DNA from 2 places in the Sphingomonas pollutisoli genome. Region 2 is predicted to be linked to the other one. Evidence: riboswitches for the same ligand, from Rfam matches in the RefSeq annotation. Region 2 holds a riboswitch; the other holds the start of a gene.
What was found. A riboswitch is a leader RNA that binds a small molecule or an ion and turns the genes downstream of it on or off. The one in region 2 is predicted to bind fluoride.
Positions count from the first base shown of each region.

Region 1: linked by a shared signal. The riboswitch ahead of crcB (fluoride efflux transporter CrcB) and the one ahead of PX554_RS20540 (hypothetical protein) in region 2 are both predicted to bind fluoride.

Region 1 is NZ_JARFNJ010000021.1:16,881-23,809, forward strand. It holds gene PX554_RS24855 (c-type cytochrome) at 1-137, shown strand, start outside; gene PX554_RS24860 (heavy metal translocating P-type ATPase) at 143-2,224, shown strand; gene PX554_RS24865 (hypothetical protein) at 2,273-2,716, opposite strand; gene PX554_RS24870 (uracil-DNA glycosylase) at 2,867-3,508, opposite strand; gene PX554_RS24875 (hypothetical protein) at 3,577-4,053, shown strand; gene PX554_RS24880 (YeiH family protein) at 4,143-5,240, shown strand; gene crcB (fluoride efflux transporter CrcB) at 5,472-5,849, opposite strand; fluoride riboswitch at 5,868-5,939, opposite strand; gene PX554_RS24890 (c-type cytochrome) at 6,012-6,608, opposite strand; gene PX554_RS24895 (copper resistance protein B) at 6,621-6,929, opposite strand, start outside.
Region 2 is NZ_JARFNJ010000011.1:27,028-33,956, forward strand. It holds gene PX554_RS20525 (MutS-related protein) at 46-1,671, opposite strand; gene PX554_RS20530 (MutS-related protein) at 1,668-2,966, opposite strand; gene PX554_RS20535 (hypothetical protein) at 2,988-3,197, shown strand; fluoride riboswitch at 3,289-3,353, opposite strand; fluoride riboswitch at 3,440-3,503, shown strand; gene PX554_RS20540 (hypothetical protein) at 3,646-4,416, shown strand; gene PX554_RS20545 (hypothetical protein) at 4,422-4,748, shown strand; gene PX554_RS20550 (phosphatase PAP2 family protein) at 5,001-5,699, opposite strand; one part of gene PX554_RS20555 (IS3 family transposase) at 6,506-6,929, opposite strand, start outside.

The sequences.
Region 1 (6,929 bases), on a different contig from region 2:
ATCCCCGCCAGACCGGATCGATCGCCGACGCCGCCAAGCAATTCCACTCGAAGAAGGATTTCTACGGCAAGGTCGTCGACGGTCATCTGCTCGGCACCGGAACGGCGCCCGCCGGAGCCGCGATCGCCGCGCGCTGACGGCGATGGAGCAGCGCCAGCTCTTCGCCGTCGACGGCCTGTTCTGCGCCGGCTGCGCGCGCGGGCTCGAGCGGCGGCTGGCGACGCTTGACGGCGTCGCCGACGCGGGCGTGCATTTCGTCACCTCCTCCGCGCTGGTCCGCTGGAACGCCGATATCTGCAGCGTGGCGACGATCCGCGCGCGCGTTGCCGATGCCGGCTACCGCCTCGTCGAGCGCCATGACCTCGGCGAGACGGCGGCACGCTTCGATCGCGAGATCCGCGCGCTTTCGTTGCGACTGGCGGTCGCGGTCGTGTTTGGCATGTGGTCGATGGGTGCGGCGCTGATCCTCTACGCCCAGCCCGATCTTGCCCCGGGCGTCGCGTGGTGGATCGCGCTCGCTTCGGGCGTGTTCGCGCTGCCGGTGCTCTGCTATTCGGGCGCGGCGGTCTTTCGCATGGCATGGCGCTCGCTCCGGTTGCGCGCGCCCGGCCTCGACCTGATGATCGCGATCGGCGCAGGCGGCGCGGCATTGCTGTCGGTTGCAGCCCTCGCGCGCGGCGGCGCGGCTGTGTTCTTCGACACCGCGACAATGCTCGTGACGCTGCTGCTGGTCGGCCGGCTGATCGAGACGCGCGTCCGGCGGAGCGCAATCCTAGCGCTCGCCGCGGTCGACGATGTCGCCGCCGAAATGGCGCTCTCGGCGCGCGACGGAGCGCCGGTCGCCGCGCGGTCGCTCGCGCCCGGCGACCACGTGCTGGTCGATGCCGGCGCGGTGTTTCCGATCGACGGCGTGGTGGTCGCCGGCGACAGTCTGGTCGACCGCGCGGTGATGACTGGCGAAGCCGCCGCGCTAACCGTCGCCGTCGGCGACCGCGTTCAGGCCGGCACCACCAACCTGCGCCGCCGGCTGACGATCGAGGTCGACCGGCCCTGTGGCGACCGCGATATCGACCGGATGGGCGGCCGCGTCGCGATCGAGATCGCCGCGCGCGGCGAGCCGCGCCGCGAGCTCGACCGTTGGGTTCGCGCTCTGCTGATCGCAACACCTATCATCGCGCTGGTCGCGTTCGTCTTCGCGCTGATGGCCGCCGCGTCGTTCGCCGACGCCGCCGCGCGTGCGCTGAGCGTCCTGATCGTGATCTGCCCGTGCGCGCTCGCCATCGCGGCACCGCTCGCGCATGTGCGCGCGGCGATCGCCGGCGTGCGGCAAGGCATCCGCGTCGCCGATCCCGCCGCGCTCGAGGCGCTGGCGGCGATGGCCTCGGTGGTGTTCGACAAGACCGGGACGCTGACGCTCGGCCGCCTGCGGATCGTGGCGCTGGAGCCCGTGGCGCCGTTCTCCGCGGCCGAGCTGGCGACAGCGGCCGCCCATGCCGAACAGGGGATCGATCATCCGATCGCGCGCGCGCTGGCCGGCGATCGGCCCGCCGGCGCCGGCGGCGAGCGGCTCGATCGCGGCGCGCGCGGCATCGATCCTGCCGGGCGCCGGGTCGCGGTGAGCGCGGCGGCGCGGTCGGGCGAGGACGGCCTGACCTGGCTCGACGTCTCGATCGATGATGCGCCGGCGGGACGCATCGCGCTTGCCGACACGATCGATCCCGATGCGGCGCGAACCGTTGCCCGCCTCCGCCGGGCAGGCGTCGCGGTGATGCTCGCGACCGGTGATGGCGAAGGCCCTGCGGCGAGCGTCGCAGAGGCGACCGGCATTGCGCCGGCCGACGTTCACGCCGGCTGCACGCCAGCGGACAAGGCGCGGCTGGTCGCCGCCGCGTCGTGGCCCGTGATCGTCGTCGGCGACGGCGTCAACGACGCGCCGGCGCTCGCGGCGGCCGATTGCGGCATCACCGTCGCGCGCGCGCATGCCGCCGCCACGGCGACTGCCGGGCTGGTGTTCGAGGAAGGCGGGGTCGGCACGATGATCGCGGCGTGGACGCTCGCGCGCCGCACCGCGACGATCATCCGCCAGAATTTCGCGCTGGCGTTGCTTTACAACCTTGTCGCCCTGCCGCTCGCGGCGATCGGTCTGATGACCCCGCTGATCGCGGCGGCGGCGATGCTGGCAAGCTCGCTATTGGTGACGGCGAACGCCATGCGCGTGCGATGAGCAAGCGCCGATCATGGTCGATGTGTGGGATCAGCAATCGAGTATCGCTCAATCGCCTTCTTGACGGGTCCACCACCGCTGCAATTCCGCACGATCGAGCTTTCCGTCTGTTGCGAGAAGATTGATTTTCCAATGAACGGAATCGATGTGCTCGCCGCTAGCCTGGATATCGAAATAGGTGCAGCTGCTCACCGCGTTGCTATCCTGTTGCCGACAATGAGCGCCTGCGGTGCGGAGCATCTCCACCGCGCTGTCGAGTGGCGTGCCAGCAGGTATGGCGCTGTCGATCACCTGGGCGGCCGGCGCGAGATCGGCCGCCGGGCTGTAATGCGGCTCGGTGACCGAATCGAGTGGCGACAGATACGGATCCTGGGGCATGGTCGCCTCGATATGCCGCATCCTGAACGGTGCCGCGTCCTTGGACGTCGTGGCGACGGCCGGCGTTCCGAGGGCGGATGCGATGAGCGCGGCAGCGACGATTGACTTATTCATGGTCTGTCTCCTTGTCGCCGCCGATTATGGGTTGCCCGTTCCATCAAGAAAAATGGATCGTCCTCATCGTTCCGATCATGAAGGAAGATTGATCGCGGTCGCCAGTTCAGTTGCATGGGCGATCGACAGGCGCTGCCCGCTAAGGCCGTCTCACGATACGTCGCGACCGCGCAGCCTCTCGCCCGCCTTCCTGAGCGCTTCGCCGATCCGCCTGACAATCGCCGGATCGGTGCAGACATAGGTCGGACTGGGATGCGGCATCGTCAGCACCGCGACCTCGGGTCGATGCGCATGAATGACAGGCGCGGCTTCGGCGGCGATGCGCCCTGCGAGCACGACGACCTCCAGGCGCGGCAGCAGATCGAGCAGCGGCGGCAGCAGCGACAGCCCCTCGGCGATCTCGCCGCGCCGGAGCGCACGGTTGCGGGCACCGGGGGCGTGCACGATCCACGGCACGGTGTTCCACAGTAGCATGTCGGCGCGCGCGATGCGGGCTTCGTCGAGAAAACGGCGCAGGTTGCGCGCGGTGCCGGTCGGATTGTCGCGCGAGACGAAGCGGACCGGCGCGCGGCCCGGTCCGGGCGTTTCGAGCAGCAGCAACAGGCGCGCATTAGCACCGCCGTCGAGCGGATCGACGTGCGGCACGCGGCGACCGCCGACGAGCAGCCTCTCCCGCCACGCCTCGATCGGGCGAACGTGGTCGGCCTCGAGGCTCGCAGCGCGGGTAGCCGCGGCCTCGGAATCGTCGAGCAGCGCAAGCGACCGATCGGTCATCCCGATCGGAACGACCACGAGAACCCGTTGGAGCGATCGCTCCCAGGCGCCCATCCTTTGCGGCATCCACTTGCCAGGAGGCTATCATGGCCACGCAGCTTCGACATGACGACATCCTACACGCTTCTGCCGCGCCCGTCCGTCCCCGTTTGACGCTGGTCCCCGACGCCGGCCCCTATGACGACCTCGAGCGCATTGCGCCCGGCGTGGCGTCGCGTGGCATCCATCCGGGCGTGCTCAAGGCGCTGGTCGGCTGCTACGCGGCGATGCTGGCGAGCTTCTGGCTGTTCTTCGCGCGCGACGCGGCAGCGGGATTGGTGCTCACCGTCATCACCGTGCTGATGATTATGTATTTCGGGCTGATCGTCGGCGGCATCCTGCTCGCCGACAGCCCGGCCCCGGGCGAGCGGCAGCGCAGCTTCGCCGACTTTCTCGCCGGCCCGGTCGACATCGCGACGGGCGTCGTCAGCGGCCGCGAGGCGATGGCGCAGATCATCTTTCTGCCTGCGGCGATGCTGCTGCTCGCCACCGTCGGCGGGGTGATCGCCGCTCTCTCGCGCTGATCGATCGTCCCAGCCGATCGGAACGACAGGCAGCGATCGTTGGAATGCCGCCCGACCGGGGGCCAAGGTGTCACTCGAAAGGAATTGTGATGACTTCGCTAGCGCTTACCCAGGACGAGACGCGCCCCGCCATGACAGGGATCGGAGGTGTGCTGCCGGGTCTGCTGCTGTGCGTCGGCGTGACACTCACGGCTTATGCCTTACAGTCAGCGGAACAGGCATTGTTTGGCCGCGCATGGCTCGAGGCGCTGGTGCTCGCGATCCTAATCGGCACCGCGATCCGCACCGCCTGGACGCCAGCCGCCAGATGGTTTCCGGGGATCGATTTCAGCGCCAAGCTACTGCTCGAGATCGCGGTGGTGCTGCTCGGCGCGTCGGTCAGCGCGGCGACGATCCTCGCGGCCGGGCCGGCCTTGCTGATCGGCATCGTCGGCATCGTCGCGACCGCGATCCTGGTCAGCTTCACACTCGGCCGCTTTCTCGGCCTGTCCAAGCGGCTGGCGATCCTCGTCGCGTGCGGCAATTCGATCTGCGGCAATTCCGCGATCGCCGCGATCGCGCCGGTGATCGGCGCCGACGGCGACGACGTCGCCTCGTCGATCGCTTTCACCGCGGTGCTCGGCGTCGCCGTGGTGCTGGGCTTGCCGCTGCTCGGCGTCCTGATGGGGCTGAGCGGGATCGCCTATGGCGCGCTTGCCGGCCTCACCGTCTATGCCGTGCCGCAGGTCATTGCCGCCGCCGCGCCGCTCGGCGCGCAGGCGGTGCAGATGGGCACGCTCGTCAAGCTGGTCCGCGTGCTGATGCTGGGGCCGGTATGTCTCGTTTTGTCGCTCGTCGCGCCCAAATTGCGCGAGGAATACGACGAATTGGCACCGCACGTCACCGCGGGCGATCGGCCCAAGGCGGGGCGTCCGCCGATCCACCACCTCGTGCCGTGGTTCATCATCGGCTTCCTGGCGCTGGTCGGGCTGCGTTCGGCGGACCTCGTGCCCCACGCCGCGATCGCGCCGATCGGCGAAGCGGCAACGGTGTTGACGGTCGTTTCGATGGCCGCGCTCGGGCTGGGCGTCGACGTGCGCACCGTCGCCAAGGCGGGCGGTCGCGTCACCGCTGCGGTGATCCTGTCGCTGGTCGCGCTCGGGGGTATCAGCCTGGCGCTGATCACCGTCCTCGGCATGACGCGCTAGATCCCGGATGCTGCGTCGAAAGCGACCGCGTGAGGAGAATGCGGCTTCCAGTCACGCCGAGCTTGGGGCGGGAACTCAAGGCTTCCGGTCGTTCTCTTCCTCACGCCGCTTCTGGCGCTCGTGCTCCTCGAGTTCTTCCATCTCGGCGACTTCCGGATCGACCGGGGCCTGCTCGTCAGGTTTGTCGGACATTTTATTCCTTGCCTTCCAGGGAGCGACCGTAACGATCCGCTACGCCAACCGACGTGCGAGCAGAAGCATTGTTCCGAGTGCGGCGATCGACAGCACGAAACTGCCCACCGTGTAGAGCAGCGTGAGAACCAGATTGCCTCGATCCCACAGCGTCACCGTATCGAGCGCGAACGTCGACCAGGTCGTGAAACCGCCGAGAAGCCCCGTCGTCAGGAAAAGCCGCAGATCGGCGTCGCCGGAAACTCGGAACGCGAACAGGCCGACCAGCAATCCCATCGTCGCGGCGCCGACGACGTTCACGAACATCGTCCCATACGGAAAATCCGGGCCGAGCAGCCTCAGCGCCGCCAAGCCTGCCAGATGTCGTAGCGCCCCGCCGATCCCGGCGCCGAGGAACACGATGATGACCGACCGCATGGCCTACCTCCAATATAATGTGAGATAGGAGTCATCAGCCCAAAACGGGCGGTTCGGCGAAGCCAGGCAGATTCCATTGCCGCTGTCGGCATGTCGCGAAAACCTGGGAGACGTCAAGCATCCATGATCCGGTGGGCGCGTGATTCGACGGGCAACGAGCCGTTACACGTGACCCTCCCCGGTATGGCCGTGTGCGACTTTCATCATCGCGTCATGATCCTCGGGCGCAGTGGCGACGGCTGCCTTATACGCAGCGGGCGTCATACCCGGCATCTTCTGGAGGAACGCGACCATGTCCCAGATCAGCGCATCGGGATGGGTCTTACCCCAGGCGGGCATGGCGGTGAGTTTGACCCCGTGCTTGATCACCCAGAATTGCTGCGCCGGCGTCAGGTCGGTGCCCTTCGCCAGTTCGGGCGCTTGCGGGTAGAGTCCTCGCGAAATCTCGGTCCGCTCGGCGCCGGGGGCGAGGTGACAGCCCTGGCACATCTCACCGTAGAGCCCGGCGCCCGCTGACACATGCGCCGGGCTTTCAAGATCGGCGGGCACGGTAATGCCCCGCGCATGCGCCGCGATCGATCGATCGCGCAGCCCTTCGAGCATCGTGTAGACCGGGCGCGAGTGCGGCGCATCGGCGCCGATGTTGTAGATGCCAGAATAGATGAAGACAGCGATCAGCAGCACGACGACGATCGTGGCGATCGCGACGAACGGGCCGCTTGGCAGATGATGGCGAAGGGGCTTGCGCGAGTCGGCCATGAACGATCTCCTCTAGAACCAGGTGCGGATGCCGAACACGAGGCTCGTCATGTGCGGGCTCTCACCGTCGGCGCGGGCATAATCGGCGGTGCGACCGACCTTTGCTTCGTAGGAAATACCGACATAGGGCGCGAACTGGCGGCTGATCTCGTAGCGCAGTCGCAGGCCCAGCTCGGCGGTGGAAAGGCCGACGCCGATCCGGTTCTTAGGCACATTTTGCGCCGCGAAATTGATCTCGACGCGCGGTTGCAACACTAAACGCTGCGTGATCTGCTCGTCATACCAGCCCTCGGCCCGGCCGAGCACGTCGCCCTTGGTCGA
Region 2 (6,929 bases):
GAAATCCGGCGCTCTCTTTGCCGACCGGTTTCTTCATACGTGGTTCTATGCCGTATCGATAGCTGTCGTCGAACCTTCAAAGATCTTACGATACAGATCTTCACCGAAACTGGTCCTGAGCGGCTCGCCTTCGAGGATGCGGAATGATCGCCGACCCTGATCGTCACGGTCGGCGCGCAGAAAGAGCGATGCTTCATCGTGCCGCTCCGCCGCCCGATGGGCATATTCATAAAGGTGGGTGACGAAGACGACCCGGGCGCCACCCGCGCACAATGACTCCACGATGTCGTCGGCGATATCCGAGCCCTCCCGCTCGGTCGTGGAGGCGAACGACTCGTTCAGCAGCATCAGCGCACCGGCACGAAAATGGTCGACGATATCGCTCACGCGCGCCAGCTCCTCGTCGAACTTTCCGCTGACAAGTCCGGCATCTTCCTCCCGCTTGTAGTGCGTCAGCACGTCGCCACAGAGGCTGGCGGCAAAGCGGCGCGCAGGAACGTACATCCCGCATTGCGCCATGAGTTGGGCAACGCCGATCGAGCGGAGCAGCGTAGACTTTCCGCCCTGATTGGCACCGGTGATGACGACGAGCGACCGGCCTCGAGCATGCACATCGCTCGGGACGACTTTCCCGTCGAGATGGAGTCCGAGCAACGGCTCATAAAGCCCATCGCAGTCCAGCGATGGCGCCGGCAACGCCATATCTGGCATGCACGTCGGAAGGTCCGCCGCGTTCAGCGCTTCGTGGAGCGTCAGGCAACCGACGTAAAAGGCCGTTTCGGCTCTCAGCATCTCGAAGAAGTCCTTGAGGCTGCCTGCGGCGTTGCCGAGCGCCTCCGCCGCGATCGCCACGCCACGGTTGGCAAACTCCCGAAGCGCTCGATTGCCCGATTCATCGCTCGGCGCGAGAGAGAACCCGAACGGGCCCAGCTCCTCGCGGAATAAGGACGGGAACCAGCGGCGCAGAAGCCGCTGCAACCAGGTCTGGTGCCAGACCGGCGACTGATGAAGCCGATACTCGCCGGGGACATTGCCGCCTTTGAGCGATGCGCTCATCGTCAAGCCGTCACGCAGGCGAAGCTCATCGAGCTGTTGCGCCAGCTGCGCGACATAGTCTCGATTGAGATCGGTCTCGATCATCGAGAAGAAGCGGAGCCAGCCGGGCGCTTGGAATTGGGCGGTCGCGTCCCCGGCCAGACTGCGTAGTTTCGCGATCGTGGCGAGCGTGTCGCGCAATAGGTCGATCGCCCATCGCAGCACCGTGTCGGGATAATCCCGCGACAAGGTCCCAAGGAAATGATGTCTATGGAGATCGATGCCTTCGGTCGCCAGGCTGTGCAGGGCTCGAACGGTCCGAGGATTGGCAAGCACATCCGCCAGCATGGCTTGCCGGTAGCGGACAACCTCGAGGTCGTTCGCGACGCCCGTTAACAGTTCCCGGCGTACCGCCACGAAGATGTCGTCAGCGCCGTCTGCCATCATTGAGAACAGGGAATTGAGTCCCAGGTCCTGGATCAGCGCGTCGGCATTCCACGGCAGCGCCGCATCGGGGCGAAAATCTTCCAGCCCATGGGCGCGGCGGCCGCTACGCGTCAGTTCGTGCAACTCCATCGAGCGCGACACCCAGCGCCAGTCGCTTTCCCGGTCGGGAAAAAGAAGATAGGCCTTCATTTCCTGAGCCGTTCCGCAATTTGCACGCGGGTCAGGCCATATTTGCCGGCGATCGCCCGGGCATAAGCAAGGCCATCGGCCGGCCGGCGGTCCAGCCGATAGGTTCTTCGCGCTGGATCGTCCGGATCGACCCCGCTGACCATGCTGATCATGGTATCACTCATCTCGCTCAAACCGTCGATGAAGCTCACCCATATGCATAGCAGGTCGAGTGTGACGAGACGTTCGGTGATCCGCTCGCTGAGCAGCTTGGCATCGCGAAATGTCGTCGAGGCGAAGAGTTCGTTCATGATGATGATGCTCTCGCCGCTTGCGCTGCTCAGGACCGCCTGCATGCGAACAAGCTCGTCCTGGAGCTTGCCGTTGGCGCTGTTCGCCACCTCGGGATGCTCGAAATGCGTCAGGATTCGATCGAACAGGTGCAGCCGCGCCGCGCGGCCGGGGACCGGAAGTCCCAGGCAGGCAAGATGGTGAAGCTGACCGAATAGGCGCGCAAAGGTGGTCTTGCCGCCCTGATTGGGGCCGGACACGACGATGATCCGCTCTCGTCCCGCCAGGGAAAAGCTGTTGGTGACGATCGCATCCTCGCCGCCAAGCAGCTTCTGCGCGAGCGCAAGATCGAACGCCTCGTCAGCATGGACGTCCTTCGCCGCGACGACATCGGGCAAACAGAAGCTGAGGCCGCTGCTCTTCAGCGGCGCGATATGATCGAGATAGGTGAGGTAGAATTGAATCTCGCGATCGAAGCGAACGACAATCTCGTCGCCGAAGCCCGCGCCATATCTGGACGCGAACTCGCCGAGCGCGGAGAAAGGGCTAGGGAAAGCACGCGCCACCTCGCTGAGAATGCGGCCCTCGATGAAGTTCAGCTCCTGCTCTTCGGGAATATGAAACCCGAACCTCTCCTCGTCCCCCTGAGCGAAGCGTGCATAGCTGTCGACGATTATGGCTCCATAGTCTGGCTGCCCCTCGAAGGGATCGATCCGCACATCCAGTCCGCGAATGAGGATCGTGTACCGGATGGCGACAAGCTCAGCCGAGACATCTTCTGCCTCGCCCGCCAGCGCCTGAAATCCCGCGGACTGCACATAGTCGCTGAGAAATCGCTGCCAGTGCCGCAAACCGGTTGATCTTGGCGGACCGGCGTCGAGATCGGCCTTGAGCCGCGAAACGCCCTCGCAATAACTGCGTGCGGCTTCCAGCACACGCGCCTGCTTCTGAAGCGGGTGGCGATGCTTCTCCGCCCGTCCCAGTCCTTCGCGCATCCGCCGCATGGCGCCCGCGAACGCGTTCAACTGTTCTCGAAGCGTGTCACGTTGCAGATCACCTACGACTGCCTGGCGGTATTGGATATCGTCGAGGCTGCCGAGCGCCTCGCGATAAAAGGGGACGAGGTGGTATTCCTCTCGCCCTTTGGTGGCGCTCGCCACGATCTGGTCCAGATAGAGATCCCGAAAATGAGCCGGCTCAGGAACATCGTTCTCATGTCGCTTCCGGTCGCTAAAGAGGATCGAACCAAAGGGTGAATCCGTCGATCCCGCCGACGGCAGTTCCGACGTCTCGTCTTGAAAAAGGCGCGCGACGCGCGGGTCCATTACGGGCTCCTACCGTTTACGACTTGCGGCAGGAGTCATCAGCCCAATGGGCGGTTGGTTCAGGCGGACTCCATCGCCCATTTCACAATCCCTGGAGGGCGAAGGCAGTTCCCGGCGCCACGGCCTCCAATTCCCAACGCAGAGTTGGCCTTCGGACTTTCCTGTTCTATATCATGGGAACAAGGGATGGGGTTCCCCTTTGTAAATGCCGCCGTGGCTGATGACTCCTGCCAAGACGCCGATCGGCGGGAGCACGGTCATGAACCTCGAGACGGGCCCAGTCCCCGAAACCCCTCGTGCCCGACATGATCCAGGCGATGGCTCGTCCGCGGAAGCGACAGTCTCGCGACTACGCCGCCTCCATGATGGCGAGGAAGCGTTGAGCGATGTGGTCGCGCTTGGGGATGCGGCGCGCGTGCCGCTTGAGACACTCCTAACCGAACGTGAGCCGAGCGGCATCTATCAGCCTCGCATTCTCGCAGCCCGGGCGCTCGGTGCGATCCACGCTAACGACATCCTTCTCGAATTTCTTCAGAATCCCCGATTGCTGTCCGACGCCGTCGAGCGTGCGGGCGAGGAGGCAGTGATGAACGGCGCCGCGGAAGTGCTCGCTCAAAACCGTTTCGAAGCGGCATTCGAAACCCTTCGCGCAATCGTCGCTGCCAGGCCGCATCTCATCGGCACCGTCCATGCGCTCGCCGCCTTCGGACGCGCGGCGGCCATTCCCGAACTGGTCACCGCACTTGGCGACGACGGCAGCCGCCACGCCGCTGAGGAAGGACTTCGGCGTTTAGGCTTGCCCGCCTCCAGATGCCTCCTTGATCGATTGGAACGGCTCGCAGCCGACCAGAGCAGGCACTTTGAGACCAACGTCCGTCATCGCCATGCCATTCTGGCAATGCTCCTCGCGCTAGGCCTTCCACCTGGCGGCTGGCCTGTGGTCGTGCCTTTCATGAACGATCCTGATGAACGCGTATCCGCCGCCGCGTGCGGGATCGCGCTTGTCCATGGACCGCCGATCGCGCGCTATGATGCGCTCAAGCTGCTCCAGCAGATCGCCCGGACCGCCGACCTTCGCCTTCGGATAGAGATAGACGAGATCCTGAAGTGCGCTGACGCCGATGAAATCGAGGACAGCCGACGAATATGAGGAGCTTGGCCGATCGTTCATTCTTCCGGGTCTTCGATCTGCTCGTTGCGTCGGCGAACCCGAATGGCAGTGCGAAGCGAACAAGCTGGAAGATTGCCGGTACGGTCTGGAACCGCGAACGGCACAGCTTCAGCGGCGCCAGCCATTCCTTCTCGATGGAGACGATCCTGGTGGAACATGACGCAGCGCCCAATTGGTCCCTGCTGATCGTGAAGGAATATTGGTGGCTAGGCGCCCAGGACAAGCCGCTCCGGGACTTGCGCTGGGCGAAGATCGTGAGTGGGAGTTCGCAAGCCGCGCTTAAATGGTTCAAGGCGCGAGGCGAAATCTAAAGATATTTGGGGTTTGCCCGTCGTCCGCCTTGGGGGCGATGGACGCCGCCGTTTGGCGCTCCCTACGTCCATCGCCCGCGGCCATTTGCCACGGATGACCCATCTCCATGACCTGCGACCTCCTCGACGAGTGTGACATCCGGCCAGGGAATAGCTCGCCGCGTTCACCCGAGCAGGAGCAAGGCGCCTATCACGGCTGGGATCGGCCGCGTCCGAGCGAGTACTTTCATAAAACTCAAGAGCGATCTCTTTCTAGTCCAATGAACTGGCAACGCGGCTTCGCTGCGCGCGAAGAGCGATCGCCCACCATAGCAAAGCCCAGCTCCCGCCGATCACCCACCCCGCGATTACGTCAGTGGGCCAATGGACGCCGTTATAGACCCGCGAGCATCCAATCAGGGCTGTGAACAACATCGCCGCCACCAGGACGTAGATCCGGGTCGCACGCGCCGTTTGAGCCCGAGCGAGCAGAACCCCGAGCGTCAGGAACACCACGGCCGAGTTCGTGGCATGTCCACTCGGGTAGCTCAACGAATGTATCTCGACGAAATGGGGGACGATGGTCGGTCGCGCACGCGCAAAGCTGACTTTCAGCAGCTGCCCGATCAGGCTTCCGCTGATCGTCGCGGCTGCGATCAGCGCTGCGGTGGTCCACTTTTTCGCTGCCAGCAAATAGCCAACGACCGAGACGGTCAGCAGCGTGAGCGCAGTGGCGCCTCCCAAGGCGGTGATGTCGACAAGAACGGGCTGTAGCCAGGCGGGGCCGATCGGCACGGCGAGATTGCGCGGCTGACGCAAGGACAGGAGGAGCCAACGGTCGAAATCCGAGGTTCCGTCCTCGCGGATTTCGGAGCCTAGCCGGATGACCACAAGCAGCGCGGCGGCGACAATGATGAATGCGACGATGAGCGTTGCTTCGCGTTTCACAAAAGCCAGCCGCGACACGCTCATTGTGTCTCGCGGCATTCGGGAAGACGAGCCGTCCGCGTGCTCGACAACCGGAGGCATGGGGTTCGGCACCGCTTCAACCAAGGGCCAGGCACGGGGCGATAAGGGCGATCCCGGCCCAACCCCGCACGGATAGAGGCTCGCCCAGGGAGTCGATTGCGATTACGCTGGTGCGATGAAGCGTCGCGCGATCCGAGCCGACTTGCGCGACCCCAACCTTGGCGAAGATGACGGCGAGCGTCGCGAAGGCAGCGGACAGTAGCGCCCGGAGTAGCCAAGAATGCGAGAGAAATGGTATGCGTGCAAGATTCATCGAACTCGGGATCCCATGCACCTGGCCTAACGCTCGAGAGCCATTTCCGGCAAGATATCTCCATACATTCTCTCAGCCCGGGCCGAACATTGGGAATTCCTAACCTGACCCCAGATCAGCCGGTCAGCCGCGGCAAGCGCGGCGTCGGTGAAACGCGAAACATGGCGTGTTCGATCATCCGACCAACTGCCAGATTCCCCATGCTCCGACGGGAAGAATGAGGAGGAGCGCCCAAAGAACCCCGCGCGTGGGCGTGCGTCGCCAAAACACCCTGGCGTACAGCAGTAGAAAAGCGAGTGCGATCGCCTTGCCGAGAAACTCTGGAGGAAGTGTCGGACGACCTCCGGTGAGGATCCAGTCGGTGCTCGCGGCAGCTACGATGCTCGCGGCCGCCAATATGAAAGCAGCCGGAAGCCGTTGTGCGATCGGCCCTCGCTTACCCTCCTCGAACGTCAATTGAACCGCGCCGGGTTCGCCGGAGGCCATTGGATGTGAGTCACGCTGCCATATCGATGTTGTCCGCGGCAGCATAATATTGTTCTTCGGCTTCGGCGGGCGGGATGTTGCCGATGGGCTCAAGCAAGCGGCGATGGTTGAACCAATCGACCCACTCGAGCGTGGCGTATTCGACGGCTTCGAAGCTGCGCCACGGGCCACGCCGGTGGATCACCTCAGCCTTGTAGAGTCCGTTGATCGTCTCGGCCAAAGCGTTGTCATAGCTGTCGCCGACACTGCCGACCGACGGCTCGATCCCGGCTTCGGCAAGCCGCTCACTGTATTTGATCGAGACGTATTGGCTGCCGCGATCGGAGTGATGGATGAGACCGCCGCTGCGCGTCGGTCGGCGATCGTGAAGGGCCTGCTCAAGGGCGTCGAGAACGAAGCCAGCATGGGCGGTTCGGCTCGCTCGCCATCCGACG